DNA from 4 places in the Mesorhizobium sp. M1D.F.Ca.ET.043.01.1.1 genome. Region 1 is predicted to be linked to each of the others. Evidence: predicted binding sites of a transcription regulator. Region 1 holds the regulator's gene; each other region holds the start of a gene.
What was found. The regulator PhoB, encoded in region 1, activates phosphate uptake and scavenging genes when phosphate is short. The targets are predictions, from matches to a motif close to TGTCATNNANCTGTCAT.
Positions count from the first base shown of each region.

Region 2: EJ067_RS05180 (LTA synthase family protein) is a predicted target of PhoB. The motif match lies at 2,122-2,138, and genes of this name have one in related genera.
Region 3: EJ067_RS16380 (PhoX family phosphatase) is a predicted target of PhoB. The motif match lies at 5,090-5,106, and genes of this name have one in related genera.
Region 4: EJ067_RS12370 (ceramide glucosyltransferase) is a predicted target of PhoB. The motif match lies at 4,735-4,751, and genes of this name have one in related genera.

Region 1 is NZ_CP034444.1:4,386,802-4,394,123, forward strand. It holds gene pstA (phosphate ABC transporter permease PstA) at 1-823, shown strand, start outside; gene pstB (phosphate ABC transporter ATP-binding protein PstB) at 820-1,623, shown strand; gene phoU (phosphate signaling complex protein PhoU) at 1,641-2,348, shown strand; gene phoB (phosphate regulon transcriptional regulator PhoB) at 2,367-3,056, shown strand; gene EJ067_RS21320 (ROK family transcriptional regulator) at 3,201-4,436, opposite strand; gene xylF (D-xylose ABC transporter substrate-binding protein) at 4,786-5,826, shown strand; gene EJ067_RS21330 (sugar ABC transporter permease) at 5,975-7,294, shown strand.
Region 2 is NZ_CP034444.1:987,433-994,754, forward strand. It holds gene fabG (3-oxoacyl-[acyl-carrier-protein] reductase) at 1-648, opposite strand, end outside; gene fabD (ACP S-malonyltransferase) at 957-1,910, opposite strand; gene EJ067_RS05180 (LTA synthase family protein) at 2,169-4,115, shown strand; gene rpsF (30S ribosomal protein S6) at 4,442-4,936, shown strand; gene rpsR (30S ribosomal protein S18) at 4,936-5,184, shown strand; gene rplI (50S ribosomal protein L9) at 5,397-5,981, shown strand; gene EJ067_RS05200 (cyclopropane-fatty-acyl-phospholipid synthase family protein) at 6,228-7,322, shown strand, end outside.
Region 3 is NZ_CP034444.1:3,369,884-3,377,205, forward strand. It holds gene EJ067_RS16360 (ABC transporter permease) at 1-252, shown strand, start outside; gene EJ067_RS16365 (phosphatidylglycerol lysyltransferase domain-containing protein) at 508-1,545, opposite strand; gene EJ067_RS16370 (MarR family transcriptional regulator) at 1,771-2,268, shown strand; gene EJ067_RS16375 (GNAT family N-acetyltransferase) at 2,265-2,945, shown strand; gene EJ067_RS16380 (PhoX family phosphatase) at 3,029-5,026, opposite strand; gene EJ067_RS16385 (hypothetical protein) at 5,387-5,725, shown strand; gene EJ067_RS16390 (phosphatase PAP2 family protein) at 5,745-6,446, shown strand; gene EJ067_RS16395 (helix-turn-helix transcriptional regulator) at 6,538-6,798, shown strand; gene EJ067_RS16400 (DMT family transporter) at 6,856-7,322, opposite strand, start outside.
Region 4 is NZ_CP034444.1:2,525,193-2,532,514, reverse strand. It holds gene EJ067_RS12395 (GcrA family cell cycle regulator) at 1-418, opposite strand, end outside; gene EJ067_RS12390 (aspartate aminotransferase family protein) at 775-1,974, shown strand; gene argF (ornithine carbamoyltransferase) at 1,990-2,901, shown strand; gene EJ067_RS12380 (Hsp33 family molecular chaperone) at 3,010-4,041, shown strand; gene apaG (Co2+/Mg2+ efflux protein ApaG) at 4,238-4,630, opposite strand; gene EJ067_RS12370 (ceramide glucosyltransferase) at 4,849-5,994, shown strand; gene EJ067_RS12365 (O-succinylhomoserine sulfhydrylase) at 6,029-7,216, opposite strand; SAM riboswitch at 7,289-7,322, opposite strand, start outside.

The DNA of each region.
Region 1 (7,322 bases):
CCGCAAGCGCAAGAACGCCGTGATGATGGCGCTGTGCGTCGTCGCCGCGGGCATCGGTCTTGCCTGGCTGGCGCTGATCCTCGGCGCGCTGATCTACAAGGGCGTCTCCGGTGTCTCGCTGGCGGTCTTTACCGAGATGACGCCGCCGCCCGGCGACGCCGGCGGCCTGCTCAACGCCATCTACGGCAGCATCGTGATGACCATCATCGGCATCATCGTCGGCACGCCGATCGGCGTGCTGGCCGGCACCTACATGGCCGAGTACGGGCGCTTCTCGCGTCTCACCACGGTGGTGCGTTTCATCAACGACATCCTTTTGTCGGCGCCGTCGATCATCGTCGGCCTGTTCGTCTATGAGCTGATGGTGCGGCCGATGGGGCATTTCTCGGCGATCGCCGGCGCGGTGGCGCTGTCCATCTTGGTGATCCCCGTCGTGGTGCGCACCACCGAGGACATGCTCAACCTTGTGCCCAACGCGCTGCGCGAAGCCGGCACCGCCATCGGCGCGCCGCGCTGGGTGGTGATCCGCTCCGTCGCCTATCGTGCCGCGCTTTCCGGCATCGTCACCGGCATATTGCTGGCGATCGCCCGCATTTCAGGCGAGACGGCGCCGCTGCTGTTCACCGCGCTCAACAACCAGTTCTGGTCGAGCAATCTCAACGCGCCGATGGCCAGCCTGCCGGTGACCATCTTCCAGTTCGCGCTCAGCCCCTATGAGGAATGGCAGCAACTGGCCTGGACGGGCGCACTCATAATCACCCTGACGGTTCTCGGGCTGAGCATTTTCGCCCGCAGCCTTACCGGACGCAGAGAGGACAGATGAAACCGATGTTGTCCACCGACCTTAACGTAGCCGAGACGGCCGTCGAAAAGGCCAAGATCGAGGTCAAGAACCTCAACTTCTTCTATGGCCAGTCGAAGGCGCTGAAGGACATCAACCTGTCACTGCCGGAGCGCAGCGTCACCGCCTTCATCGGGCCGTCGGGCTGCGGGAAGTCGACGCTGCTGCGCGTGCTGAACCGAATCTACGAACTCTACCCGAAGCAGAGCGCCGAAGGCCAGGTGCTGCTCGACGGCAAGAACATCCTCGACCGCTCGCAGGACCTCAACCTGCTCAGGACCAAGATCGGCATGGTGTTCCAGAAGCCGACGCCGTTCCCGATGTCGATCTACGAGAACATCGCCTTCGGCGTCCGGCTGTATGAGAAGATCAGCAAGGCCGAGATGGACAACCGGGTCGAGTCGGCGCTGAAGCGGGCGGCGCTGTGGAACGAGGTCAAGGACAAGCTCAACGCCAGCGGCCAGAGCCTTTCGGGTGGCCAGCAGCAGCGGCTCTGCATCGCCCGCACGGTGGCGGTGAAGCCGGAGGTCATCCTGCTCGACGAGCCGGCATCGGCGCTCGATCCGCTGTCGACGGCCAAGATCGAGGAGCTGATCGACGAGCTGCAGGCCGACTACACGATCGTGATCGTCACCCACAACATGCAGCAGGCGGCGCGTGTGTCGCGGCAGACGGCGTTCATGTATCTCGGCGAGCTGGTCGAGTTCGACCGGACCGAGAAGATCTTCACCTCGCCTCGCGAGAAGCGCACCCAGGACTACATCACCGGCCGCTTCGGCTGAGTTCATACGAGGACATCATCATGGCCCATACGGTCGCTTCCTTCGACGAGGATCTGAGGCAGATCAGCCAGCTTATCCGTGACATGGGCGATCTTGCCGGGTCGATGGTCGGCGCGTCGACCAAGGCTCTGCTCAACTCCGACAACGCGATGGCGCAGCGCGTGGTCTCCGACGATGCCATCATGGACGCGCGGCAGCGCGAGCTCGACGACCGCGCCATCACGCTGATCGCCAAACGCCAGCCGATGGCCGACGACCTGCGCAGCGTGGTCGGCGCCATCCGCATGGCCGGCGACCTCGAGCGCATCGGCGACCTTGCCAAGAACATCGCCAAGCGCGTCGGCTCGGTCGGCGTCAGCGCCGCGCCGCGCGACCTGTCGCACTCCATCGATTCGATGGCGCAGCTGGTGCTGATCCAGGTCCAGGGCGTGATCGAGGAATATACGGCGGGCGACGCCACGGCGCTCGCCAAGCTGCGCAACGACGACGAGCGCATCGACGTCAAATACACCTCCGTCTTCCGCGAGCTCCTGACCTACATGATGGAAGACCCGCGCAACATCACGGCTTGCACGCATCTTTTGTTCTGCGCCAAGAATCTGGAGCGCATCGGCGACCATGTGACCAATATCGCCGAGAACGCCTATTATGTGCTGACCGGCACGCAATTGCCCGCGAACCGTCCGAAACAGGACGAGACGGCGATGTCGGCGCCGGCGGCCTGACAGCGAAGGTAGCTCTATATGATCGCGCCACGCATCATGGTGGTGGAGGATGAGGAGCCGCTGGGGGTGCTGCTCCGTTACAACCTCGAATCCGAAGGCTATCAGGTCGAGGTGGTGACCCGCGGCGACGAGGCCGAGATCCGCCTGCAGGAGAACGTGCCTGACCTTCTGGTGCTCGACTGGATGGTGCCGGCGGTTTCCGGCATCGAGCTTTGCCGGCGGCTCAGGATGCGGCCCGAGACCGAACGGCTGCCGATCATCATGCTGACGGCGCGCGGCGAGGAAAGCGATCGCGTGCGCGGCCTCTCGACGGGCGCCGACGACTACCTGGTCAAGCCGTTCTCGACGCCGGAATTCATGGCCCGGGTCAAGGCGCTGCTGCGTCGCGCCAAACCGGAGGTGCTGTCCAGCGTGCTCAAGGTCGGCGACATCGTGCTCGACCGCGAATCGCACCGCGTCTACCGCAAGAAGAGCGAGATCAGGCTCGGCCCGACCGAGTTCCGGCTTCTCGAATTCATGATGCGGCATCCCGGCCGGGTGTTCTCGCGCAGCCAGCTGCTCGACAATGTCTGGGGCGAGACGATCTATATCGACGAGCGCACGGTGGACGTGCATGTAGGACGCCTGCGCAAGGCGGTCAACAACGGCCGCATGCCGGATGTCATCCGCACCATCCGCGGGGCGGGTTACGCGATCCGCGAGGATTAGGGATATGCTGATATTCAGGTGAGGCCGGCCTGCGAATGGCGGCTTCCTGCGCTTCCGGTACTCACGTACCTAAAGTACGCTCCGTTCCGGTTCTCGGAATCCACCATTCTCGATTCGGCATATCCCGGCGCTTGAGCTTGTGGCTTATGCGACGTGCTTGCCCGTTCTTGCCTGAACGCCCGGCGCGAAGATCTCCTGGTCGACGAAGGTCAGCGCGCGCATGGCGCAGCCTTCGCGGATCAGCGGCAATTCGTTCGGCTCGGTATCGAAGGAGATCGACTGCGAATGCTGGCCGCCGGCGGTCTGGGCGATCGCCTCGCGCAGCGCCGGCTCGATCAGGTCGAAGGCGGCGGCGCTGACGCCGACCATGGCGACCGGCGCCGGGTCGATCAGCGCGAACAGGCTGCCGAGGCTGAAGCCCAGGGCCTCGCCCGCCCGGCGATAGGCCTCGCGCTCCGGACCATCCTTCTCGCGCGCCTTGGCGGCGAGCGCGCGCATGTCGGCATCGCCGACATCGACCGGCTCTGCATCCTCGCTCATCTTCATGGCGCTGCGCCAGATGGCGTAGTTGCCGGCATAGGCCTCGACGCAGCCGCGCCGTCCGCAGCGGCAGAGCGCGCCGCCCGGACGGTGGATCATGTGGCCGAACTCGCCGCCCGAGGAGTGCGTGCCGGTGAACAGCTCGCCCTTCAGCACCAGCCCCATGCCGATGCCGTGCGAGAGCAGGATGGCGATGAAATTGTCGCGATAGCGGTCGGGGTCGCGCCATTGCAGCGCCACCGCCATCATGTTGCAGTCGTTCTCCATGGTCGCCGGGATGCCGAATTCCTTTTCCAGGATGTCGGCGAAGGGAATGTCGGTCAGCGGCGTGATCGGCGACCACAGCATGGCACGGGCATGGGAATCGGTGATGCCCTGGATGCCCATGGCGAGGCGGGCGACGCTGCCGACATCGAGGTCCGGATCCTCCAGCCGGCGCCGCACGATCGCAATGCATTCGCCGATCAGCTCTTCGCGCGGCATGGTAAGGGTATCGAGGCGACGCTGCTCCTCGGCGATGACCTGGCCGGCATAGTCGATGACGGCGACAGAGAGGAAATTCAGCGACAGCACCACCGTCACCACCGCCGCCACCTCGGGATTGAGGGCGAGGCCGACCTGCGGCCGGCCGCGCTTCAGCGAAGCGGTCTCGCTCGGCCTGCTCTCGGCCAGGATGCCTTCCTGGATCAGGTCCGCGCTGATCGCCGAAATGGTCGAGTGGCTGAGTCCGGTGGTTGCGGCGATTTCCGTTCGCGACGGCTGGCCGGCCCGGCGCACGGCCGAAAGCACCATGGCGCGGTTGCGCCGGCGCAGGTCGTCGTGGCGGATTCCGACCGACATTTTCTCCTCCCGGTCAGCGCGGCCTCTTGATAATGCAGGCCGTCGGCGACGCGCCAGATCGGTTCAGTTCCGGACAGAGCCGTCGAACCGCCCTGGATTGTCTCGTTCAATTCCAGCGGAAAGCGTCGCGCTTCCTTGGAACTGTTTTGGGATAGTGGCAGAAGCGGCAGGGACTGTCATTATTTATTGCGGGCCTCGAAAAAAAGTCCGAGGCACCTCAAAAACCATCAGAATCGCAGTTGACAGCGCTTCGGCGTTGCATCACTATTTTTTCGAGGCTCGAAAAAAAGCCTCTGTGCCGGCCTTCGGGCCAGTCTGGGTCGCGCCGCAAGGGCGCAGGGAGGAAATCATGAAGAAATTCGCAACCGCCATGCTGGCGGGTGTCGCCTTGTCGTTGACGCTCGCGTCGGTCGCCGAGGCGAAGGACAAGGTGATCGGCGTTTCCTGGTCGAACTTCCAGGAAGAGCGCTGGAAAACCGATGAAGCGGCGATGAAGAAGGCCATCGAGGCGGCCGGCGACAAGTATATTTCCGCTGACGCGCAGTCCAATCCGGGCAAGCAGCTGACCGACGTCGAAAGCCTGATCTCGCAGGGCGCCAATGCCCTGATCGTGCTGGCGCAGGACGCTTCGGCCATCGGGCCGGCGGTGCAGAAGGCGCTGGACGAGGGCATTCCGGTCGTCGGCTACGACCGGCTGATCGAGAACAAGGACGTCTTCTACCTGACCTTCGACAACAAGGAAGTCGGCCGCATGCAGGCCCGCGAAGTGTTCAAGGTCAAGCCGGAAGGCAACTATGTCTTCATCAAGGGCTCGGGCGCCGACCCGAACGCCGATTTCCTCTTCGCCGGGTCCATGGAAGTGCTGAAGGAAGCCATCGACGGCGGCAAGATCAAGAATGTCGGCGAGGCCTATACCGACGGCTGGCTGCCCGCCAACGCGCAGAAGAACATGGAGCAGTTCCTGACCGCCAACGACAACAAGGTCGATGCGGTGGTGGCGGCCAATGACGGCACCGCCGGCGGCGTCGTCGCCGCGCTGACGGCGCAGGGCCTCGCCGGGACCGTTCCGGTGTCGGGCCAGGACGGCGACCACGCCGCGCTGAACCGCATCGCGCTCGGCACCCAGACCGTGTCGGTGTGGAAGGACGCGCGCGAACTCGGCAAGAACGCCGCCGAGATCGCCTCGCAGCTCGCCGACGGCAAGAAGATGGCCGACATCGCCGGCGCCAAGGATTTCACGACGCCCGGCGGCAACACCGTCAAGTCGCTGTTCCTGACCCCGGTGGCAATCACCAAGGACAATCTCAACGTCGTCATCGACGCCGGCTGGATCAAGAAGGACGAAGTCTGCGCGGGCGTTGCCGCCGGCAGCGTTGCGGTCTGCAACTGAAGCCAGGCCGACAGCGGTTCGAAAGATAGCGCCGCGGCCCCAAAGCCGCGGCGTTCGTCAAAGGGCTTCCCGCTTCAATTGGGCCGGGAAAGCAAATAAAATCGTGGTCCGGCAACCGCGCCAGACGGCAAACCGGTGGGAGGAAATCATGACCGATACGACCTCAAGTACGGTCGCCGCGGACCGGGCACGCGCAGCCGAACTCAGCGCCGCCGGCCGCTTCCTCAAGGCAACCGAACTCGACACGCGCATGCTCGGCATGGTCGGCGCGCTGCTGGTCATCTGGATCGGCATCCACGTCCTGTCGGGCGGGCTTTTCCTGACGCCGCGCAACCTGTGGAACCTGTCGGTGCAGACGTCCTCGGTAGCCATCATGGCGACCGGGATGGTGCTGGTCATCGTCATGCGCAATATCGATCTTTCCGTTGGCTCCGTCGAAGGCGTGGTCGGCATGATCATGGGCGTGGCGCAGGCCGAATTCCTGATCCGGGTCATCGGTCTCGATCTCGGAAATCCCTGGCTGTGGATCATCGCGCTCGCCGCCGGCGTGGTGCTTGGCCTGGCGATCGGCGCGTTCCAGGGCTTCATCATCGCCTATATGGAGGTGCCGGCCTTCATCGTCACGCTGGGCGGCCTGCTGGTCTGGCGCGGATTGGCCTGGATGATCACCAGCGGCCGCACGGTCGCGCCGCTCGACGCCACCTTCCAGTTGATGGGCGGCGGACCGCGCGGCTCGATCGGCGCCACGGCGAGCTGGGTCGTCGGCGTCGTCGCCTGCGCGGCGGTCGCCTTCGCGCTGCTCAACGGCCGCTCGCAGCGCAAGCGGTTCAATTTCCCGCTGCGTCCGGTGTGGGCGGAAGTCTTCCTCGGCGTCGTCGCCTGCGCCGCCATCCTCGGCGCGGTCTCAGTCGCCAATTCCTATCCGTGGCCGGTCGGCATCGTGCGCCAGTACGCCCAGCAGAACGGCGTCACCATTCCCGAAGGCGGTCTGTTCATCGCCCACGGCATCGCCATACCGGTGCTGATGGCGGTCGCGGTCGGCATTGTCATGACCTTCATCACCAGGCGAACCCGCTTCGGCCGCTATGTCTTCGCCATCGGCGGCAATCCGGAGGCGGCCTCGCTCGCCGGCATCAACACGCGCTGGGTGACGATGAAGGTGTTCATGATCATGGGCGTGCTGGCCTCGATCAGCGCCGCCATCTCGTCGGCGCGCCTCAACGCCGCCACCAACGCGCTGGGCACGCTGGACGAGCTCCTGGTCATCGCCGCCGCCGTCATCGGCGGCACGTCGCTCGCCGGCGGTTCGGGAACCGTGTTGGGGGCCATGCTCGGCGCGCTGCTGATGCAGTCGCTGCAGTCAGGCATGGTGCTGCTCGGCATCGACTCGCCGCTGCAAAGCATAGTCGTCGGCGCGGTTCTGGTCGTCGCCGTCTGGCTCGACACCGTCTACCGCAAGCGAGTCTGAGCAAGAACTTCAGGGAGGAGACGCGACC
Region 2 (7,322 bases), 3.4 Mb from region 1:
GACCTCGGCGCCGGTGCCCATGCGCCGGGTCGGAATCGCCGCCATGATCGCTTCCTTCTGCTTGTCGTTGAGCTTGTCGGTCATGGCCGATTCGATGAAGCCCGGAGCGACGCAGTTGACGGTGATGTTGCGGGTGGCGATTTCCTGTGCCAGCGACTTGGAAAAGCCGATCATGCCGGCCTTGGAGGCGCAGTAATTGGTCTGGCCGGGATTGCCGGTGACGCCGACCACCGAGGTGATGTTGATGATGCGGCCATGGCGGCGGCGCATCATCGGGTGCGTCAGCTCGCGGGTGAGGCGGAACACCGCGGTGAGGTTCACCTCCAGCACGGAATCCCAGTCGGCGTCCGACATGCGCACGAACAGCCCGTCCTTGGTGATGCCGGCATTGTTGACCAGGATGTCGACGCCCTCGAGATCGGCCTCGGCCTTCTGGCCGAGCGCCTTGACCGCGTCGCGGTTGGTCAGATCCGCCGGAAACAGCTTCACGCGTTCGCCCATCTCGCCGGCCAGCGCTTCAAGCTTCTCCACACGGGTGCCGTGCAGGCCGACGATGGCGCCCTGGCTGTGCAGCACCCTGGCGATCGCCTCGCCGATGCCTCCCGATGCGCCGGTGACGAGGGCCTTGCGGCCGGTCAGTTCGAACATTTCTTTAAACCTCTCTCTTCCGGACGCCCCGCTAGCGACCCTCGTTCTGTATTCGTCATGCCGTCTAGGCCATACCAGAAGTTCTCGGCGCTCACGACCGATTCTTCGCCGAGCCTAATCGGCTCCAGCACTTCCGCGGCTAGATAGTAGTCCTCAAGATCTTCAAGTCTGCGCCCAACGAAATCTCGCAGGCGTTGAGCATTGCTTCGACCCGTCTTCCGCGCCAGATCCTTTAGGGCGTTGCTCGATTTCGGGAGAAAGTCGATGTGGGCACGCCGCACCTGCGGATGAAATTGAAAAGCCCCTGCTTACCCCAGCGCCGCCAGCGCCGCCTCGACTTCCGCCGCCGTGCCGACGGCGCCGGTGGCGATGTCGCGGTTGATGCGCCGCGCCAGACCCGACAGAACCTTGCCGGCGCCGACTTCGTAAAGCGTCGAGACGCCGTTCTGGCCAAACCACTCCACTGTCTCGCGCCAGCGCACGCGGCCGGTGACTTGCTGGACAAGGCGGCGGGCGATCTCGTCCGGGTCGCTCGTCGGGGTCACGCTGATATTGGAGACGACCGGAATCACCGGCGCCTTCTTCGCCACCCCGGCCAGCGCCTCGCGCATGATCTCGGCCGCCGGCGCCATCAACGCCGAATGGAACGGGGCCGAGACCTGCAGCATCAGCGCCCGCTTGGCGCCCTTTTCCGTGCAGAGCTTCGCCGCCAGCTCGACGGCCGACTTGGCGCCGGAAATCACCAGCTGGCCGCCGCCATTGTCGTTGGCGACCTGGCAAACCGCCTCATTGGCGGAACCCTGTGCCGCTTCCGCGCAGGCGGCTTCGACATCGGCCTGCTCCAGCCCGATGATCGCCGCCATGGCGCCCTCGCCCGCAGGCACTGCCGCCTGCATGGCATTGCCACGGGTGCGCAGCAGCCGCGCGGCATCGGCGACCGAGACGAAGCCGCAGGCGGCAAGTGCTGAATATTCGCCGAGCGAATGGCCGGCGACGTAAGACACCTTGTCCCTCAACGAAAAGCCGCGCGCTTCCAGCGCCCGCAGCGCCGCAAGCGACACCGCCATCAGCGCCGGCTGCGCGTTGACCGTCAGCGTCAGCGTTTCCTCGGGTCCTTCCCAGATCAGCTTCGACAGCTTTTCGCCAAGCGCCTCGTCGATCTCCTCGAAGACGCGGCGCGCCTCAGGAAAGGCATCGGCGAGGTCCTTGCCCATGCCGACGGCCTGGCTGCCCTGTCCCGGAAAGGTGAATGCGACGGCCATCTTAGCGTCTCCAGCGGCTTGTTTTTCCCTGCCTCTGGCGCAAGGCGGACGGCCAAGTCAAGCCCGCTGTCGCCCGCTCAGCACCTATTTCGGCCGGAAAACCCTGCCGAGTTGCCTGTTCCAAAAGGCTTTTTGGCGATCACACCTGATGAAAACCGCTCACGAATCGTTTGCTGGCTCTTCTTATTTCCGCCACAGGCGCTAGCTTTGCGTGACATTTCGATGACAGTGGCGTGACGCGAGTGGAAGACGCGTAACATGGGCCGGGGAAGCAAAGTGGCTAGGATCAGGAAAGGCGCGGCCAAGCCCGCGCCGCAATTTTTGGAAGACGATCCGTCCACCGGCTATCTGCCGGGGCGGAGATGGCCGATTGTTCGCTACGGCCTCGCAACGCTGCTCGCCTCCGCCCTTCTGGTGTTCGCCATCGAATGGATCGTGCGCGGCGACTTCTTCGGCACGGTCGACTTCTTCCTGCAGCCCTTCAAGCCCGGCTGGACCACGATCATCGTCTTTGCGCTGGTGCTGATCGGGCTCGACGCCATACTCGGCCGCAGCCATCAGAGCCTGATGATCGTCGCGCCGCTGACCCTGGCATTGGCCTTTGTCGGTCACCAGAAATCGCACTATCTCGGCGATCCGCTCTATCCGACCGATTTCCTCTATGCCCGCCAGATCATGGCCTTGATGCCGCTTCTGGTGCGCGAGCGGCCCTGGACCGCAGTGATGCTCGGCGCGGCCATCGTCGCCAGCCTGACACTGCTCGTCTATGGCTGGCGGCTCTGGCGCCGGCGCGTGCCGATCCTCAGCCGCAAGGGACGGCTGGCGCGGCTGTCGCTGGCCGTGCCGCTGCTCGCCTTCTTCGTCTCGATCATGGACTACGCCACCTTCTCGTGGACGCGCGACAGGCTGCAGATCATCCCGATCATGTGGGACCAGAAGGAGAACTACGCCTCCAACGGCTTCGCGCTCGCCTTCGCGATGAACGTGCCGATGGCGCATGTCTCGGCGCCGCCCGGCTATGACGACAAGACGCTGGACGCGATCACCCGCCCGGAGGTTGCCGCCTCGGTGCCGGACCAGAAGCCCGACATCATCGTGGTGATGAGCGAATCCTTCTGGGATCCGACGGGGCTTCCCGGCGTCAGCATCAAGCCGGATCCGATCCCGACGGTGCGCGCGTTGCGCTCGGGCTCGATGTTCTCGCCGGAATTCGGCGGCATGACCGCCAATATCGAGTTCGAGGCGCTGACCGGCTTCTCCAACGCCTTCCTGCCGGCCGGCTCGATCCCCTACCAACAGTACGTGCGTACGCCGACGCCGTCGCTGGCGACCTTCCTGAAGAGCGAAGGTTATAGGGCGCGCGCCATCCACCCTGGCACCAACTGGTTCTGGAACCGAGGCGCCGTCTATGCCGATTTCGGCTTCAACGACTTCCGCTCGGAAGAAACGCTGCCGCCTCTGGAAAAACGCGGGCCGCTGGCTTCCGACGCGGCGATGACCGACGAGATCATCCGCGAGGCCGACGCCAGCGAGGACCCGGTGTTCCTGTTCGCGGTCAGCCTGCAGAACCACGGGCCCTACGAGCCCTACCGCTATTACAATCCAACCCATGCGGTCAACGCGCCGATCAGCACCTGGGCACGGGAATCGCTGCTCTCCTATGCAGAAGGCTCGGCCGATGCCGATCGCGGCCTGCAGCGCCTGATCGAGTGGGCGAAAAAGCGCGAGCGGCCGACCGTCGTCGCCTTCTTCGGCGACCATCTTCCGCCGCTCGGCCCCGTCTATGTCGAGACCGGCTTCCTCAAGGACAATGTCGCGCCACGCAAGGAGCCGACGCCAGAAGCCGCGCTCGAGCATCACGACACGCCGCTGATCATCTGGTCGAACCGCTCCGGCCCGGTAGAGAACCTGGGCTCGGTAAGCCCGGCCTTCCTGCCTTACCATATCCTCACCACGGCGGGGATTTCCCACCCCTACTACACCGGCTTCCTCGGCGCGCTGCGCGAACGCTACCGGGTGGTCGACCGCAACCTTTTGCTGTCGCGCTTTGGCGAGGCGACGCCCGAGTGGGCGAGACAAAAGAAAATCGATCCGCGGATCAACGATTTCCGGCTGATCCAGTACGACATGATGTTCGGCAAGCGCCGCGTCGCGCCCGACTTCTTCCCCGAAACGGTCGTCCCGCTCGTCGCGCATACGAGCTGAGCCTGTCACTATTTGCGCGAGCGCCGGAGATTTCCGGCCATGCGGCATCGTGGATTCGTCGTTCCTGTCTCCCGCCCTTGCCTTCCTGGCGAATTGCTGTATAGACGCCGGCAATCTGCCGGTCCTTGCTGGGGGCTGAACGGAGGGCCGTGGCTTTTCGAAGGCCACGTCATGAAGCCAGAAGCGCTTTTGGCCTCCCGTGTCTCCGCTCTCGACCGTCTCGCGATGCTCCTTTCTTCCCCGCTCCTTCGCGTTCGGGTCAGACAAGTTGCAGAGGCTTAGCCGCGAGGGCCGGTAAGAGAAACGAAGAAAGGCAGAAAAACATAATGGCTCTTTACGAACATGTGTTTCTTGCCCGGCAGGACCTGTCGCAGCAGCAGGTCGATGCGCTTGTCGAACAGTACAAGGGTGTCATCGCCGCCAATGGCGGATCGGTCGGCCGGATCGAGAACTGGGGACTGAAGTCCCTCACCTACCGGGTCAAGAAGAACCGGAAGGCTTACTACACGCTGATGGACATCAACTGCCCGCCGGCGGCGCTCAACGAAATGGAGCGTCAGATGGGCCTGTCCGAGGACGTCCTTCGCTTCCTGACCATCAAGGTCGAGGCGCATGAGGAAGGTCCCTCGGCGATGATGCAGAAGCGCGAGGAACGCTCCGAGCGAGGCGGCTTCGGCGACCGCGACCGCGGCGACCGTGGCCCGCGCTCGTTCGGCGACCGCGACCGCGGCGATCGTGGCCCGCGTTCGTTCGGCGACCGTGACGGCGGCGACCGTGGTCCGCGCCGTCCGCGCGAAAACGTTGAAGGGGGTGCAGAATAATGGTCGACATCAACCAGATCCCGACCCGGCGCCCGTTCCATCGCCGCCGCAAGACCTGCCCCTTCTCCGGCGCCAACGCCCCGAAGATCGACTACAAGGACGTGCGTCTCCTGCAGCGCTACATTTCCGAGCGCGGCAAGATCGTGCCCTCGCGCATCACCGCTGTCAGCCAGAAGAAGCAGCGCGAGCTCGCCAAGGCGATCAAGCGCGCCCGCTTCCTCGGCCTGCTGCCCTACGTGGTTCGCTGATATTCTCGAGCGGGCGGCTTGCCGCCCGCTTCTTCCCGGCCGTGACGGGCACGACCGGTTCGAGCATCAAATCCCGAGTTGGGGTCAAAAGCCCCTAACTGCCGCGACAGGCAGGACAGCGACACCGGCGGCAACGCCTCTTTGCTTCCTGACCTGTTCCGAACAATCGGCGCCGATCGCGCATCGGCTGCCCAGACGAAAGGAACGAAACCATGGAAGTCATTCTCCTCGAGCGCATTTCCCGCCTCGGCCAGATGGGCGACACCGTCAAGGTCAAGGACGGGTTCGCCCGCAACTTCCTGCTCCCGCAGGGCAAGGCGCTGCGCGCCAACGAAGCCAACAAGAAGAAGTTCGAGGGCCAGCGCGCCCAGCTCGAAGCCCGTAACCTCGAGCGCAAGTCGGAGGCCTCGCAGATCGCGGAGAAGCTCGACGGCAAGAGCTTCATCGTCGTGCGCTCGGCCGGCGAGACCGGTCAGCTCTACGGCTCGGTATCGACCCGCGACATCGCCGAACTGTTGACCGCGGAAGGCTTCACCGTCAGCCGCAACCAGATCGAGCTCAACCAGCCGATCAAGACCATCGGCCTCTCCAATGTGGCGATCGCGCTGCATCCGGAGGTCGAGGTCACCGTGACGCTCAACGTCGCCCGTTCGGCCGACGAGGCGGAGCGCCAGGCCAAGGGCGAGATGCTGACGACGGCCGAAGCCATCTATGGCGAAGACATCAACGACAACGCCCGGCCGGAGAACTTCTTCGACCCGAGCGCCGAGTTCGAAGGCGGCGAAGACAACGCCTGATCGACAACATCCTTGATCAACCCGGCCGAGGCCCAGTTCCGGCCGCTTCGTTGTTCAATCAATACTGGACTAACGCCCGGGTCTCCGACCCGGGCTTTTTTATGCCAATCGGAACTTTTCTAGTCCCTATATCTTGTTGCAGACTACAGCCTGGCGCGTCGATTGGACGCGGGCGATGCGCTGTGGCACTTTCGATTTGGCGTTCGGTCCGGCCGCCGGATGGTCCGTTCGAGGGGACATTTGGTCATGAATATCCTGTTGAAGCGCATTCTCGATCGCCTGGTGCGGGTCGGCAACCTCAAGGTTACAGGGCCCAAGGGCTCGGCCGTCACGTTCGGCGACGGCAGCGGCGAGCCGGTGCACATGCACATCAAGACCAGGCATGCCGAGCGCGCCATAAGCTTCGACCCGATGCTGGCAGTGCCGGAAGCCTATATGGACGGCGAGCTCGACATTCTCGAGGGCGGCGTGCTTGGCTTGATGCGCATCGCCTTCCAGAACATGGGCAGCGGCGGCATCGACGCGACCTGGTCGAAAGCGATCGAGGGCCTGCGCCACGCCTTCCGCCGACTGCAGCAGATCAATACAGCCTCGCGCTCGCGCCGCAACGTGCAGCGCCACTACGACCTGTCGGGCGAGCTCTACAAGCTCTTCCTCGACGAGGACATGCAGTATTCTTGCGCTTATTTCGAACAGCCCGACATGACGCTGGACGAAGCGCAGGTTGCCAAGAAGCGCCACATCGCAGCGAAGCTGCGGCTGAAGGCAGGCCAGACCGTGCTCGACATCGGCTCGGGCTGGGGCGGGCTCGGCCTTTATCTCGCCAAGGCTTTCGATGTCGACGTGCAGGGCGTGACGCTGTCGACCGAGCAGCACGGCGTCGCCACCGACCGCGCGCATGCGATGGGCCTGCAGGGCCGAGTGCATTTCGACCTCAAGGATTACCGCGCCCTCAACGAACGCTTCGACCGCATCGTCTCGGTCGGCATGTTCGAGCATGTCGGCGTCAACCACTACCGCACCTTCTTCGACAAGGCGGCGACGCTGCTGAAACCCGACGGCGTAATGCTGCTCCACACCATCGGCCGTTCCGGCGTGCCGTGGGCAACCAGCGCCTTCGTCCGCAAATACATCTTCCCCGGCGGCTACATCCCGGCGCTTTCCGAGGTGATGCCGGCGATCGAGAAATCCGGCCTGGTTGTCACCGATATCGAGGTGCTGCGCCTGCACTACGCAGAGACGCTCAAGCATTGGGGCCAGCGCTTTGCCGCCAATCGCGACAAGGCGAAGGCGATCTACGACGAGCGCTTCTGCCGCATGTGGGAGTTCTACCTCGCCGCC
Region 3 (7,322 bases), 1.0 Mb from region 1:
CCGCTGCTGATCGTCACGCCGCTCACCTTCCTCGGCGGCAGCTTCTATTCCATCCACATGCTGCCCGGCATCTGGAAGACGGTCACGCTGTTCAACCCGGTCGTCTACCTGATCAGCGGTTTCCGCTGGAGCTTTTACGGCAAGGCGGACGTCTCGGTCGGCGTCAGCCTCGGCATGACGCTGGTGTTTTTGGCCGCCTGCATCGGGATCGTGGCGTGGATCTTCAAGACCGGGTATCGGTTGAGGAACTGAGGGCTGCCGTGTTCCCGAAATGGAGAGCGCGCAAGCTTTCGTGATTGGCTGGAACTCCTGTCCTGTCGTCATCCTCGGGCTTGACCCGAGGATCCATGCCGTGATCTCGAAGCGCTGCCCCCGGTGCAAAATCTGCTTCGTAGTATTCCTCGGCTGATGTAACGGCATGGATCCCAGGGTCTCCGCGACGCCGCTTCGCGGCTGCTTCGCCCTAGGATGACGAAGTTGCGAGGATTCGGCCAACTGCGCGACGTTCTAAATCGCCTTCATCAGCCGCAGCAGCCCCAGCATCTCCATCAGCGTTCCTTTGCGGAAGGCGATGTAGGTCGGCTCCTCCTGGCCGTGGAAGCGGCGCTTGAAGGCGGCCTGGCCCTGCAGGTTGAAGCGCGAGCGGTTGACCCAGGGCGACTGGTAGGCGCGCTGGAAGGCGCCGCGCCAGAAATTCGATTCGGCATAGCCGCTCGGCTCCACGTCGAGCAGCGGCGACAGGCCGAGCGTGACGACCGAAATGCCCTCCTCGCGAAAGCGGTCGACGGCGTATTTGGTCAGGCCGATTTCGGCATGCGAGGTGGCGTCGACATGCTTGCGCTTGAAGGCGGTGGTGTAGCCGATGACCTCGCCGCCGCTGAACAGCGGATCGAAATCGAGGATGGCGACGAGCTCGCCTTCGGGGCCATGCAGGACGAAGCGGCGCATGTCGGCACCGAGATGGTCGGCGAAAGGACGGTTGAGGAAGCCCATCTCCCAGCGCTTGACGATGCGCTCGCCGCGCCAGTTCTCGGACAGCCGCGAAACCTCGGCCAGCAGCATGTTGGCCCTGTCCTCGGTGAAGGTGAAGCCCTTCTTCGCCAGCCAGCGCTCGGAATAGCGCACGGTTTCGTTGCGCTTGCCGGAAAAATCATGCGCCGGCAGGTGCAGCCGGGTGTCGATGCCGAGCCGGTTGACCTGATAGCCGAGCCCGGCCAGCACCTTTGCCGTGGCGGCGCCGATCTGGACGAACCAGGGGCCGCCGGCAGCCTCGACGAAGCGCTTGATGTAGCCGGGCCTGTCGGCCGGATCGACCACCGGATCGCCGAGGGCGAAATGGTGCTTCATCTTGGTGCCGAAGGCGATGTAGCCGTCGCCGTCGCTGAAATAGGACAGCTTCTGCTGCACGGCGGTGGAATAGGCGAGCGAGAAATCGCCATGCCGGCGAACCAGCGCCAGGCGCTCGAGATGCGTCAGCTCGCGGCGCGGCACCTTGGGCGCCGCACTTTCGAGAAACCTGTCGATATGGATACGCAGGGAGGGCATGAGCTTCCGCGTGCCGATGAACAGGGACCCGCGGCCCGCGGGCCTCGAATCAGTCGCCTGGCGCGACCGATCATGTCGCCAGCGCCATATAGGATGCTATCGACCGCGAATGAAGAGGGAATGTCCGCCGGCGGAAGCCGGCACCGACCATGCTCGCCGAGCCACCTTGCCAAATTCCATGCGATGTTATATATCAAGTTATTGTTCTGCTCCGGCGGGTTAACTATGGAAGACATTCTGCGGTCCCTCGGCTTTCTCTGCCTCGGCAGCAGGCTGAAGCGCATCGGCGAGCAGCTGCAGGCCGACACGCAGCGCGTGCTCGACCGCCTGGATGTGCGGATCCAGTCGAGCCAGTACCCCTTGCTCGCCACGCTCGACAGACTGGGGCCGCTGCCGGTCGGCGAACTGGCGCAATCCCTCGGCATCGCACAGCCGGGCGTGACGCGAAGCGTGTCGCTGCTGGCCGACCTCGGCCTGGTCGAGGTCATGCAATCGAACGACGACCAGCGACGCAGGATCGTCTCCCTTTCGGCGAGCGGCCGGCGGCTGGTCGACACCGCCAAGCGCGACGTCTGGCCACGCATCGAGGGCGCGGTCGCGGAACTGTGCGCGGACCTCTCCGGACCGCTGCTCGGCCAGCTCGCCGCCATCGAGGATCGGCTGGCGGCGACCCCGCTCGCCCGCCGCGTGGACGAAGCCGGTGCCAAGGCCGTCGTGCGATGAAACACGTTCTCGACCGTCCCATCTGGAGCGCGCTTGCGACGCGCCACCAGGCCTTCGCGGAAGGCGACAATCTTGCCCGGCGGTACCGGCCGTCGATCGTTCCCTTCGCCGCCACCGCGGCCGACGATGCGGACAGCCTGCTGGCCCTCGGCAAACTGCTCCCGCCGCTTGAAAGCTCGATCCTGGTCCAGACGGATCCGATCGCCCTGCCTGCCGCGCTTGCCGCGGTTTCGACCGCGTCCCTCGTGCAGATGGTTGCCGAGCGGCCGGTGCAGGCGGTGTCCGACCAGCGTGTGCAACCGCTGACGCGGGACGATGCGGCCGAGATGCTCGCGCTCGCATCGCTCACCAAGCCGGGCCCGTTCACACTGGAGGCCTTGAGCCTCGGCGAGTTCTGGGGCGTGAAGATCGACGGCAGGCTGGCGGCGATGGCCGGCGAGCGCATGAAGCAGCCCGGCTATTCCGAACTCAGCGGCGTGTGCACGCACCCGGATTTCCGCGGCGGCGGCCTGGCCAGGCTGCTGTCGCTCATCGTGGCAAACCGGATCATGGCGCGGGGCGAGGTTCCTTACCTCCACGCCTATGACAGCAACGCCGCGGCCGTCAGGCTCTATGAGTCCATCGGCTTCCGGTTAAGAACCACCCTGAACATGGCCGTGGTTCGACGCGCGGGGTAGCTGAGCTGCGGATGTCTATCGCTTCGCCGGGGAGGCCTCGGCCAATCCCCGACGTCTGCGATGGCTCTCCGTGCCCCAGCCGGTCACACCCCGATCTTGCCGCCGCCCTGCCTGGTGATGGCGACGACCGAAGGCCGCACCGGCATGTCCGGCTTGAAGTCCGGCCAGCGGGTCGATGGATCCTCATAGTAGGACGGACGGCCAAAGCCCTCCCAGTCCTCGCCGCCGTCGCCCGGATGCTGGACCGAGACGAAAGCGGTCTGGTCGTCCGGCGCGAACAGCGGGCCGCACATCTCGGCGCCGATCGGCACGCGGAAGAACAGTTTTGACGTCGCCCGCGCGGCGCCTTCCGTATCGACCGCCCACAGGCCGTCGGTGCGGCCGGTGGCCTTCGGGCCCTGGCCGTCGGTGGCGACCCAGAGGCGTCCGGCAGAGTCGACGGCGCAATTGTCCGGCATGCCGAACCAGCCATTGGCGGTGGTGGCGGTGGAGAAGGTGGCGCCGACATCGGCGACCGAGGGATCGCCGCATTTCAACAGCACTTCCCACTTGCCCTTGGTGGCGGCGAAGTCGCCGCCGTCCTCGACGATCTCGATGATGTGACCGAAGGCGTTGGCGGCGCGCGGGTTGGCCGCGTCGACCTGGTCGGCCTTGCGCTTGGAATTGTTGGTCAGCATGACATAGACCTTGCCGTTGCCGGCATTGGGCTGGATGTCTTCCGGGCGGTCCATCTTGGTGGCGCCGAGCAGGTCGGCGGCGCGGCGGGTCTCGATCAGCACGTCGGCCTGGCCGGCGAAACCGTTCTCCGCCGTCAGCGGGCCCTGGCCAAAGACGATCGGCATCCATTCGACCGAGCCGTCCTCGGCGAACTTCGCCACATGCAGCGTGCCGTCGTCGAGCAGGTTCATGTTGGCCGCGCGGTCGCTCGGGTTGAACGTGCCCTTGGTGACGAATTTGTAGACATAGTCGAAGCGCTCGTCGTCGCCGAGATAGAAGACGACGCGGCCATCCTTGGCGACGATCGATTCGGCGCCCTCATGCTTGAAGCGGCCCATGGCGGTGCGCTTCCTCGGCACCGAAGTCGGATCGTTGACGTCGACCTCGACGATCCAGCCGAAGCGGTTGGGCTCGTTCGGCTCCTTGGCAAGGTTGAAGCGGTCGTAGTGGGTGCCCCATTCATAGGCGCCTTCCGGAATGCCGAGGCGCTTGTAGTTGGCGGCTTCCTTGTGGCCTTCCGGCAATTCGCCCGAGAAATAGCCGTGGATGTTCTCCTCGGCCATCACATAGGTGCCCCAGGGGGTGACGCCGCCAGCGCAATTGTTGAAGGTGCCGATGACCTTGGCGCCGGACGGATCGGCATTGGTCTTGACGCGATCATGCCCGGCGACCGGGCCGGAAAGCGCCATTTCGGTGGTGGACATGATGCGGCGGTTGAGCTTGCCGTCGCGCACCACCTGCCATTTGCCGCCTTCCTTGCGGATCTCGACGATGGTGCCGCCATGCGCCGCCATCTCGACATCGACCTGCTCCTTCGAGAGCGGCGCCACCTCGGCGGCCTTCTTGCCGTCCTTCTCGACGATCTTGACGATACCGGGGAACATCAGATGCGGGTTGGTGTATTCGTGATTGACGACCAGGAGGCCATGCTCGGCCGAGCCATCGATCGGGATATAGCCGACATAGTCGTTGTTGTAGCCGAACTGTCTTGCCTGGGCCTCGGCCGACTGTTTGGTCGGATCGAATTCCGGCGAATCGGCGAAGAGCGGGTCGCCCCACCGCAACAGCACGTCGGCGTCGTAGCCCGGCGCAACATGGTGCTTGTCGTCGATGCCGGCCTCGAGCTCGTCGAACTTGAAGGCGGAACCTTCGGCGGCGCGCGCATCGTCTGCCGCGACGAGCGCAAGCGGGCTGACCGTGGCGGCAATGGCCGAGACGGCCAGCGAACCCTTGAGGAAACCGCGGCGCGAGAAGCGCGCGGCGATGATCTCGCCCATGGTGCGGTTGTCGGTGGGATTGACGGGCGGGCCGTCGTTTTCCTCGAGCAGGCTGGTGCGGAAGCGGTTCTCAGGGGATTGGGTCATAAGCTGTCCTCTGGCTCTTGAGGTGGCTGGAATGTGTGACCTGTCGATCCCTACAGGCGGCCGATCACATTTTCGTGACATCGGCACGATCAAGCAAGGTCGATTTGCCGACTGACGATTGTTCGCCTGCGGCCGCGCATGCGCCGGTGCCGATCACGGGCACGACAGCCCGGCGAGCCGACCCACGAGCGGTCTCGGCGCAAGGGCGCCAACCATGGCTGCGCGGCGTATTTTGCGACATCCGGCTTCGATCCCGTCGCGGCGCGCCTTGCCCGATGCGATCAGCTTGACGGCTTCGCGCGCTTCGGAAACAAGTGCGGCGACGGGCGCGGCGAAGGCCGCTTCAGGAGGGCTGAAAAGGTGAGTTTCTGGGGATTGGCGCAGCTTGGCGTTTCGACGGTGATCTTCCTGCTGGCGGCGATGGCGGCCAAACAATGGGGACTGGCGCCGAGCCTGACCAAGATCCTTTTGACGCTCGCGCTCTATTCCGCCGGCAATCTGATCATGCTCAGGCTGATCCGCGAGTTCGGCATGTCGGTGTCGTTCAGCCTGTCGGCCGTGATCCAGCTGGTGTCGGTGAATGTCGTGGCACTGGTCTTCTTCGGCGAGCGATTGAACGCATTGCAGGCGACCGGCGTCGTGCTGGCGATCGCCGCGGTCGCTCTGATCACGCTCGGGCCCTATATGCAGCGGCTGTAGCCAGACCCAGGGCACCCGAATGAAATCGGCCGCCAACGCGTTGCTCAACAGAATGGAATTCCCGGTGCTCCTGGCCGGACTGGCGATCGCCTGCGGGCTGTGGGGCCTGCTGGAACTCATGGAGGTGGCGCGCGCCACCACGCCGCACGCCTTCGACACGGAGATCCTGCTCGCCTTCCGCCATGCCGGACAGCCGGACAGCCCGATCGGTCCTCCCTGGCTTCAGGCCGCGATGCGCGACATCACCAGCCTGGGCAGTTCCAGCGTGCTGGTGCTGATCACGACCGCGGCGATCGTCTATTTTCTGCTGATGCGCCGACCGGCGACGGCACTGTTCGTGTTCGTTTCGGTGGCGGGCGGGCAGGTGGTGTCCAGCCTGCTCAAGCATGAGGTCGACCGTCCCCGCCCCGATCTTGTCTCGCACCTCGTCAACGAGACGTCGCTCTCCTTCCCGAGCGGCCACGCGATGCTGTCGGCGGTGACCTATCTGACACTGGGCTCACTCGCCGCGCGCTTCCTGCCGAACCGCAGGACGAAGATCTTCGTGCTCGGCCTCGCCGTGCTCACCACGGTGCTGGTCGGAACCAGCCGCGTCTATCTCGGCGTGCATTGGCCGTCGGACGTGCTTGCCGGCTGGTGCGCAGGCTTCGCCTGGGCCATGCTGTGCTGGCTGGCGGCGCGCCTGCTGCAGCGGCGCAAGGTGGTGGTCGACAGCGATTGATGCGCGCCCAAGCCAACTCTCGATGATGCTTGAGACATTGTAATATTTATATTATACATCGATATTGCACATACAGACTGGATTTCGGCCGATGATGACTGCCGCACAGATGCGCGCTGCGAGGGCACTGGCCGGCATCGACCAGAGAACGCTCGCCGAGCGCGCCGGGGTTTCGCTTCCGACCATACAGCGCATGGAAGCCAGCGAAGGCGTCGTGCGGGGCGTCGTCGATTCGCTGATGAAGGTCATCCAGGCACTCGACGACATCGGCGTGGAGCTGATCGGCGAGAACCAGGCCAGCGAGCGCGGCGGCAGGGGCGTGCGGCTCAAGGCAAGCGCGGCGCAGGGCTGACCCGCAACCGACAGCAAACGGAAACGACGTCGCGGCAACCGGCCGGCAGTGAGATGCTCAGACTGCCGCTTCGATCGGCTCGGCCAGTTTCGGGTTTGCACGCGCGGCGATCAGGCAGCCGGCGACGATCAGGCATGCCCCTGCCAGCGTGGTCCAGGCCACCTCCTCGCCGAAGAAGAACCAGCCAAGCGCGATCGCCCAGATGAAGGCCGAGTATTCCGTCGGGATCAGATATTGCGCTTCGGCACGGGCATAGGACCAGCTCATCAGGAATTGGCCGGCGAGCGACAGCCCCGCCACCCCGACCAGGGGGAGCCAGAGATCCCTCGGCAGCGCGACAGCGAGCCATGGCGCGGCGAGACCAAGGATGATCGCGACGTAAAGGTTCTGGAACAGCATGATCTCGACCGGCTTGGCCAGCAGCGCCTGTCGCCGGGAGAGGATCAGATTGTAGGCATAGAACACCGTCGATACGAGCACCGCCGCGGTGCCAAGCAGGGCATCCTGCGCATGGCCGGCCTCGC
Region 4 (7,322 bases), 1.9 Mb from region 1:
AGTCTTCCGATAGCGGATCGCCGTTCGGCCACTTGCAGGTGCGCTCGGTCAGCTCGACGAGCTGCAGGTTGCGCGAGATCGGCACCACGACGTTCTCGACCGGGCGGATATAATGGCGCGCCACCGGCTCCGCGTCGAACTGCACCTGCAGCGCGGTCGCGCCGATAGTAGCCGTCACATGACGCGCAGCACTTGCGGCGCGGGCGACCGATTTCTGCATCGAGGCCCCTTGCGTCGCCTTCTTCTGCCGCGCGGGTGCCGCGGTCGCGCGGCCGCGGCCCGACAGTTTCAGGCGATGCACCTTGCCGATGACGGCATTGCGGCTCACGCCGCCGAGCTGCGCGGCGATCTGGCTGGCGCTGAGGCCCTCCGACCACAATTTCCTGAGAAGTTCGACCCGCTCGTCAGTCCAGTTCATGAGACCGCGCTCCTGCTGAGGCGTACGGCAGCCAGAATCCTTTCCCGCCCCGGCTCCCGCCGGGCAAACAACACCACATGTACCGGGTGATTAGATCCGCCGCACGAAATCTAGTTATTTCTCGACTACAATTACCTTATGCGCTGACTCGGTGACAAGAGTCCCCAGGGCAACACGATTCGGTTTTTTCGGTTTTCCCCAACTTGCCTGACCGCTCATGAGCCGGCGTGCCGCTGGAGGCTTGCCGTGCGCTACTGCGCGACGTTTTCGTTGACTTCATGGCCGAAAAACATGATAAGCCGCAAAGGCCGCCGCATTGGCGGCTTTTTTGATTTCCGGTTCCGGAGACGCATATAATGAGCGGTTCGGCGCTTTACGAGACCTTTGCTCGCGCACCCCTGGCCTTCGACCGCGGGGAGGGGACCTGGCTGGTCACCGACAAGGGTGAGCGATATCTCGATTTCGCCGGCGGCATCGCCGTGAATTCGCTTGGCCACAGCCATCCGCATCTGGTCGCCGCTCTCACCGGGCAGGCCGCCAAGCTCTGGCATGTCTCCAACCTCTATGAGATCCCCGAGCAGCGCCGGCTGGGCGAGCGGCTGGTCGAAGCGACCTTCGCCGACAAGGTGTTCTTCACCAATTCGGGCGCCGAGGCGCTGGAATGCGCGATCAAGACGGCGCGGCGCTACCAGTTCGTCAAGGGCCATCCGGAGCGTTTCCGCATCATCACCTTCGAAGGCGCCTTCCATGGCCGCACGCTGGCGACGATCGCCGCCGGCGGCCAGTACAAATATCTCGAGGGTTTCGGTCCGAAGGTCGAGGGCTTCGACCAGGTCGCGTTCGACGACATCGACGCCGCCGAGAAGGCGATCACGCCGGAAACCGCGGCCATCCTGATCGAGCCGGTGCAGGGCGAGGGCGGCATTCGCCCGGTGCCGACGCAGTCGTTGAAGCGCCTGCGGCAGCTCTGCGACCAGCAGGGCCTGCTTCTGATCTTCGACGAGGTCCAGTGCGGCATCGGCCGCACCGGCAAGCTGTTCGCGCATGAGTGGGCGGGCGTCGCGCCCGACCTGATGGCGATCGCCAAGGGCATAGGCGGCGGCTTCCCGATGGGCGCCTGCCTCGCCACCGACGAGGCCGCGACCGGCATGACGGCCGGCGTGCACGGCACCACTTTCGGCGGCAATCCGCTGGCGATGGCCGTCGGCAATGCCGTGCTCGACGTGGTGCTGGCCGAGGGTTTCCTCGAGGACGTGCAGCGCAAGGCGCTGCTGCTCAAGCAGGGCCTGGCCGCGGTCGTCGACGAATATCCCGAGATCATCGACGGCATACGGGGCACCGGCCTGATGCTTGGGCTGAAGTGCGCCATGCCCAACACCAAGGTGAACATGGCGTTGCGCGACCAGCACCTGCTTGCCGTGCCGGCCGGCGACAACGTCATCCGCCTCTTGCCGCCGCTCACCGTTACCGACGAGGAGATCGGCGAGGCCCTGAAGCGCATCCGCGCCGGCGCCAAGGGCCTGACCGATGCGATTGCGGCCGAAGCCGCGAAGTAATTCTGGAATTTGCCGATGAGCGTTCGCCACTTCACCGACCTGTCCGCCGTTTCCGCGGGCGACCTGCGCATCATGCTGGACGATGCGGTGGCGCGAAAGACCAGGCTCAAGGCCGGCGAGCGTTCGAAGCCGCTCGAAGGCAAGGTCCTGGCGATGATCTTCGACAAGCCGTCGACGCGCACGCGCGTTTCCTTCGACGTCGGCATGCGCCAGCTCGGCGGCGAGACCATCATGCTGACGGGCACCGAGATGCAGCTCGGCCGTTCCGAAACCATCGCCGACACGGCGAAGGTGCTGTCGCGCTATGTCGATGCCATCATGATCCGCACCACTTCGCATGACCGGCTGCTGGAGTTGACCGAGAACGCCACCGTGCCGGTGATCAACGGGCTGACCGACGATACCCATCCCTGCCAGTTGATGGCCGATATCATGACCTACGAGGAGCACCGCGGCCCGGTGGCCGGCAAGACCTTCGCCTGGACCGGCGACGGCAACAATGTGCTGCATTCGCTCCTAGAGGCTTCGGCGCGGTTCCGCTTCAATCTCAATGTCGCGGTGCCCGAAGGCAGCGAGCCGTTCGAGAAATATGTCGACTGGTCGAAGGCCAATGGCGGCAAGGTCAGGTTTGCCCGCACTGCCGAGGAGGCCGTCGACCAGGCGGATTGCGTCGTGACCGACAGCTGGGTGTCGATGGGCCAGGAACATCGCGCCCGCGGCCACAACGTCTTCCTGCCCTACCAGGTCAATGCCGCGCTGATGGCCAGGGCGAAGTCCGATGCGCTGTTCATGCACTGCCTGCCGGCGCATCGCGGCGAGGAGGTCACCGACGAGGTCATCGACGGGCCGCATTCGGTGGTGTTCGACGAGGCCGAGAACCGGCTGCACGCCCAGAAGGCGGTGCTGGCCTGGTGCCTGGGCGCTTGATCGGGCCCGGCTTGAACCAGGTTGTCTTGATCCAGGATTACGCGATGCCTATTTGCGGGCCATCACGTAAATCGAACGCGCTTCGACGCATGCCGCCCGGAAAGCGGCATGGACGCGCCCTGGAGCTTTGTCATGCTGGAAACCCGTCCATTGGCTGAACATCAACCCAAACTCGGTGAATTCGGCTTCGCCGGCGACGATCATGTCGTGCCATACGAAGTGGCGCCGCTCGACGTGCGCGGCCGCACCGTGCAGCTCGGGCCGATGCTCGACGCTATCCTCAGCCGCCACGACTATCCCGAACCGGTCGCACGGTTGCTGGCGGAAGCCTGCGTGCTCACCGTGCTGCTCGGCACGTCGCTAAAGTTCGAGGGCAAGTTCATCCTGCAGACCCGCACCGACGGTCCGGTCGATATGCTGGTGGCCGATTTCACCACGCCGCATGCGCTGCGCGCCTATGCGCGTTTCGACGCCGACCGCCTGCAGGCGCTGATCGCCGCCGGCGAAACCTCGCAGCAGGCGTTGCTCGGCAACGGCGTCCTGGCTTTGACCATCGACCAGGGCGCGCATACGCAGCGCTATCAGGGCATCGTCCAGCTCGATGGCACCACGCTGGAGGATGCCGCGCGCACCTATTTCCGCCAGTCGGAGCAGATTCCGACCGAGATCAAGATGTCGGTCGCCAAGCTGGTGACGCCCGGCCCGGCCGGAGCGCGCGAGCAGTGGCGCGCCGGCGGCATCCTGGCGCAGTTTCTGCCGCAGGCGCCCGAGCGCATGCGCATTCCCGACATTTCGGGCGGCGACGGCGACGACCGCGAGGTGACCGACCATCCGGCCGACAATTCCTGGCAGGAATTGCTGGCGCTGCTCGGCACCATCGAGCCGACGGAACTGATCGACCCGACGGTGGGTGCCGAGCGGCTGCTTTACCGGCTGTTCCACGAGCATGGCGTGCGCGTCTTCCGCAGCGTGCCGGTGGACGACCAGTGCTCCTGCTCGCGCGAGAAGATCCGCGGCATCCTCGAAGGCTTCTCGGCCGAGGAGATCAAGGACTCGACCGAGGACGGCGGCATCCATGTAGCCTGCGAATTCTGCTCGACGCAGTACGACTTCGACCCGATGGAGTTCGCGGGCGAGTGAAATGCCCTTCCTTCTCCCCGTTCCACGGGGAGAAGGTGCCCGAAGGGCGGATGAGGGGCAGCGCCGGCCTTGGCCATGCAGGCGCCCTCGCTTTGTCCGAAAGAAAATCTCAAAACCTGGCGCCGCCCCTCATTGCCCTGCCGGGCATTTCTCCCCGTAAACGGGGAGAAAGAGGCTGCCCCGTAGGGTTTCGCCCTTAGTTCACCGTGCGCCTTGTCCCCGGCATGTCGAGGGAGAAGGCGGGGATGGCGACGTCGAACGTCTCGCCGCGCCCGTTGCGCATCGTGTAGTGGCCGACCATGATGCCGGACGGCGTCGAGAGCGGGCATCCCGACGTATACTGATAGCTGTCGCCGGGATTGAGCTCCGGCTGGTCGCCGACGACGCCCGCGCCGCGCACTTCCTCGACGCGTCCGCGTCCGTCGGTGATGTGCCAGTAGCGCGACAGAAGCTGCACGAACTCGTCCGAACGGTTGTCGATCGTCACCTGGTAGCCCCAAACATAGCGGTTCTCGGACGGGTCCGAACGGTCCTCCAGGTAGAACGGCCTGACCTGCACTTCGATGTTGCGCGTGACGGCGCGATACATGTGCCACTCCGGTTGCCGCCGCCGGGAACATTCGTCGCGCTTCGCGGTTGTTACGCTAGCGCCGTCCATCCTGCCGGCTTTCCACCGCACGTGCCGACAAACAATGTCATTTAAGTGACACATGACAATGTTGGTGTGCACAAACCGTGTGGGCGACTCGGGCGCTCCGTCGACTGATGAAACGCCGCGGGCGGCCTTTCCGGAGTGACCAGATCTCGATGGAACTGACTCTCGCAGCCGCCTTTGCCTCGTCAGCCCTTCTTCTTTCCAACTTCGCCAGCATTCTGTTCGCTTCCTCGCGGCTGAAGGCGCGTCGCGTCATACCTGCGTCCTCCGGTAACCAGCCGCCGGTCTCCATCGTCGTTCCGTCGCGGGGCGTGGAGCCGTTCACCGGGGAGACGCTCGACCGCGCCTTCTCGCTCGACTGGCCGCGCTACGAGCTGATCTTCTGCGTCGCCCATGCCAACGATCCCGTGGTCGGACTGATCAATGCCGCGATCGCGCGCTTCCCCAAGGTTCCGGCGAGGCTGCTCGTCGGCGATGACAGGATCAGCGCCAATCCCAAGCTCAACAACTGCGTCAAGGGCTGGCAGGCGGCCCGGCACGATTGGGTGATCCTTGCCGATTCCAACGTGTTGATGCCCAAGGACTATGTCCAGCATCTGATGGCGGCCTGGCGGCCGGACACCGGCCTCGTCTGCTCGACACCGGTCGGCTCGCGGCCGGACGGTTTTTGGGCCGAAGTCGAATGCGCCTTCCTCAACACGCTGCAGGCGCGCTGGCAATATGCCGGCGAGGCGCTCGGCCTTGGCTTCGCCCAGGGCAAGAGCATGCTATGGAACAAGCCGGTGCTCGATGCCCATGGCGGCATCCAGGCTTTGGCCGCCGAGATCGCCGAGGATGCGGCGGCGACCAAGCTGGTCAACGGCCTGGGCCTACGGGTCAATCTCGTGGCCTCGCCCTTCGAGCAGCCGCTCGGCCAGCGCACGCTCGCCGAGATCTGGTCGCGCCAGGCGCGCTGGGCGCGGCTGCGCCGCGTCACCTTCCCATTGTTCTTCGCGCCCGAGATCCTGACCGGGATGGTCGTGCCGCTGATTTTCGCGCTGATCGCGGCGGCAGGCGCCGGCGTCAGCCTGCCTACGACCGCGCTTTGCGTGCTGGCGATCGCTTATGTGCCGGAATGCCTGCTCGCCTGGTCCAAGGGCTGGTACCTGTCGCCGCGCAGCCTGACCGCGATGATCGTTCGCGACGCGATGCTCCCCACCATCTGGGCGCGCGGCTGGCTGGGCGGTGTCGTCGAATGGCGCGGCAACGCCATGACGATCCGCACCGGGGAGATGACCGAACTCGAAGAGATTGCCTGAGCCGGCTGCGGCTCAAGGCCGCTCTTTGCCGCCGCTACTTCGCCGCCTTCAGCGCCTCTTCGATGTCGGCCAGCAGATCGTCGGTGTCCTCAAGCCCCACGGACAGGCGCAGCGTGCCCGGCCCGATGCCGAGTTCGGCGCGCGCTTCGTCGCTGAGGTTCTTGTGCGTGGTCGTCGCGGGATGGGTGATCAGGCTCTTGGCGTCGCCGAGATTGTTGGAGATCAGCACGATGTCGAGCGCGTTCTGGAAGGCGAAGGCCGCCTGCTTGCCGCCCTTGACGTCGAGGCAGATCAGCGTCGAGCCGCCCGACATCTGCTTCCTGACGACATCCGCCTGCGGATGGTCGGCGCGGCCCGGATAGATGACGCGGGCGATCTCGGGCCGTCCGGCGAGGAAGTCGGCGATCTTGCCGGCGCTTTCCGTCTGCTGGCGCACCCGCAGCGGCAGCGTCTCCAGGCCCTTGAGCAGCGTCCAGGCGTTGAAGGGCGACAGGCTCGGGCCGGTGTGGCGGAAATAGTCGTGCAGGTTCTCGTCGATCCACTTCTTGTCCGACAGGATGACGCCGCCGAGGCAGCGGCCCTGTCCGTCGATATGCTTGGTCGCCGAATAGACAACGATATGGGCGCCGAGCTGCAAGGGCTTCTGCTGCAGCGGCGTGGCGAAGACATTGTCGACGATCACGCGCGCGCCGATCGAGTTGGCTAAAGCGGCGACGGCGGCGATGTCGACCACTTCCAGCGTCGGGTTGGTCGGGCTCTCCAGGAAGAACAGCTTGGTGTTGGGTCTGACCGCCTTTTCCCAATTGGCGATGTCGGTGCCGTCGATCAGCGTCGCCTGGATGCCGTAGCGCGGCGCCAGCGTCTCGACCACCCAGCGGCAGGAGCCGAACAGCGCCCGCGCCGCAACGATATGGTCGCCGGCCTTGACGCTGCACAGAAGCGCTGCGCTGACCGCCGCCATGCCGGAAGCGGTGGCGCGGGCATCTTCGGCGCCTTCCAGCGCGCACATGCGCTTTTCGAACATGTCCACGGTCGGATTGGCGTAGCGCGAATAGATGAAGCCCGGCTCCTCGCCCTTGAAACGGGCTTCTGCGGCTTGCGCCGTCTCATAGACATAGCCTTGGGTGAGGTACATCGCCTCGGAGGTCTCGCCGAAGCCGGAACGCAGCGTCCCGCCATGCACGAGTGCCGTCTGAGGTTTCCAGTTGCGCGTCTTCGTCATCGCCCTAATTCCACTCGCAAAGAACGTCCAAACACAAAAAAACCGGCCGCGATGTCGCAACCGGTCCATACGGCCTTGCGGCCAACGGTCCTTTAGCGACTTGTTT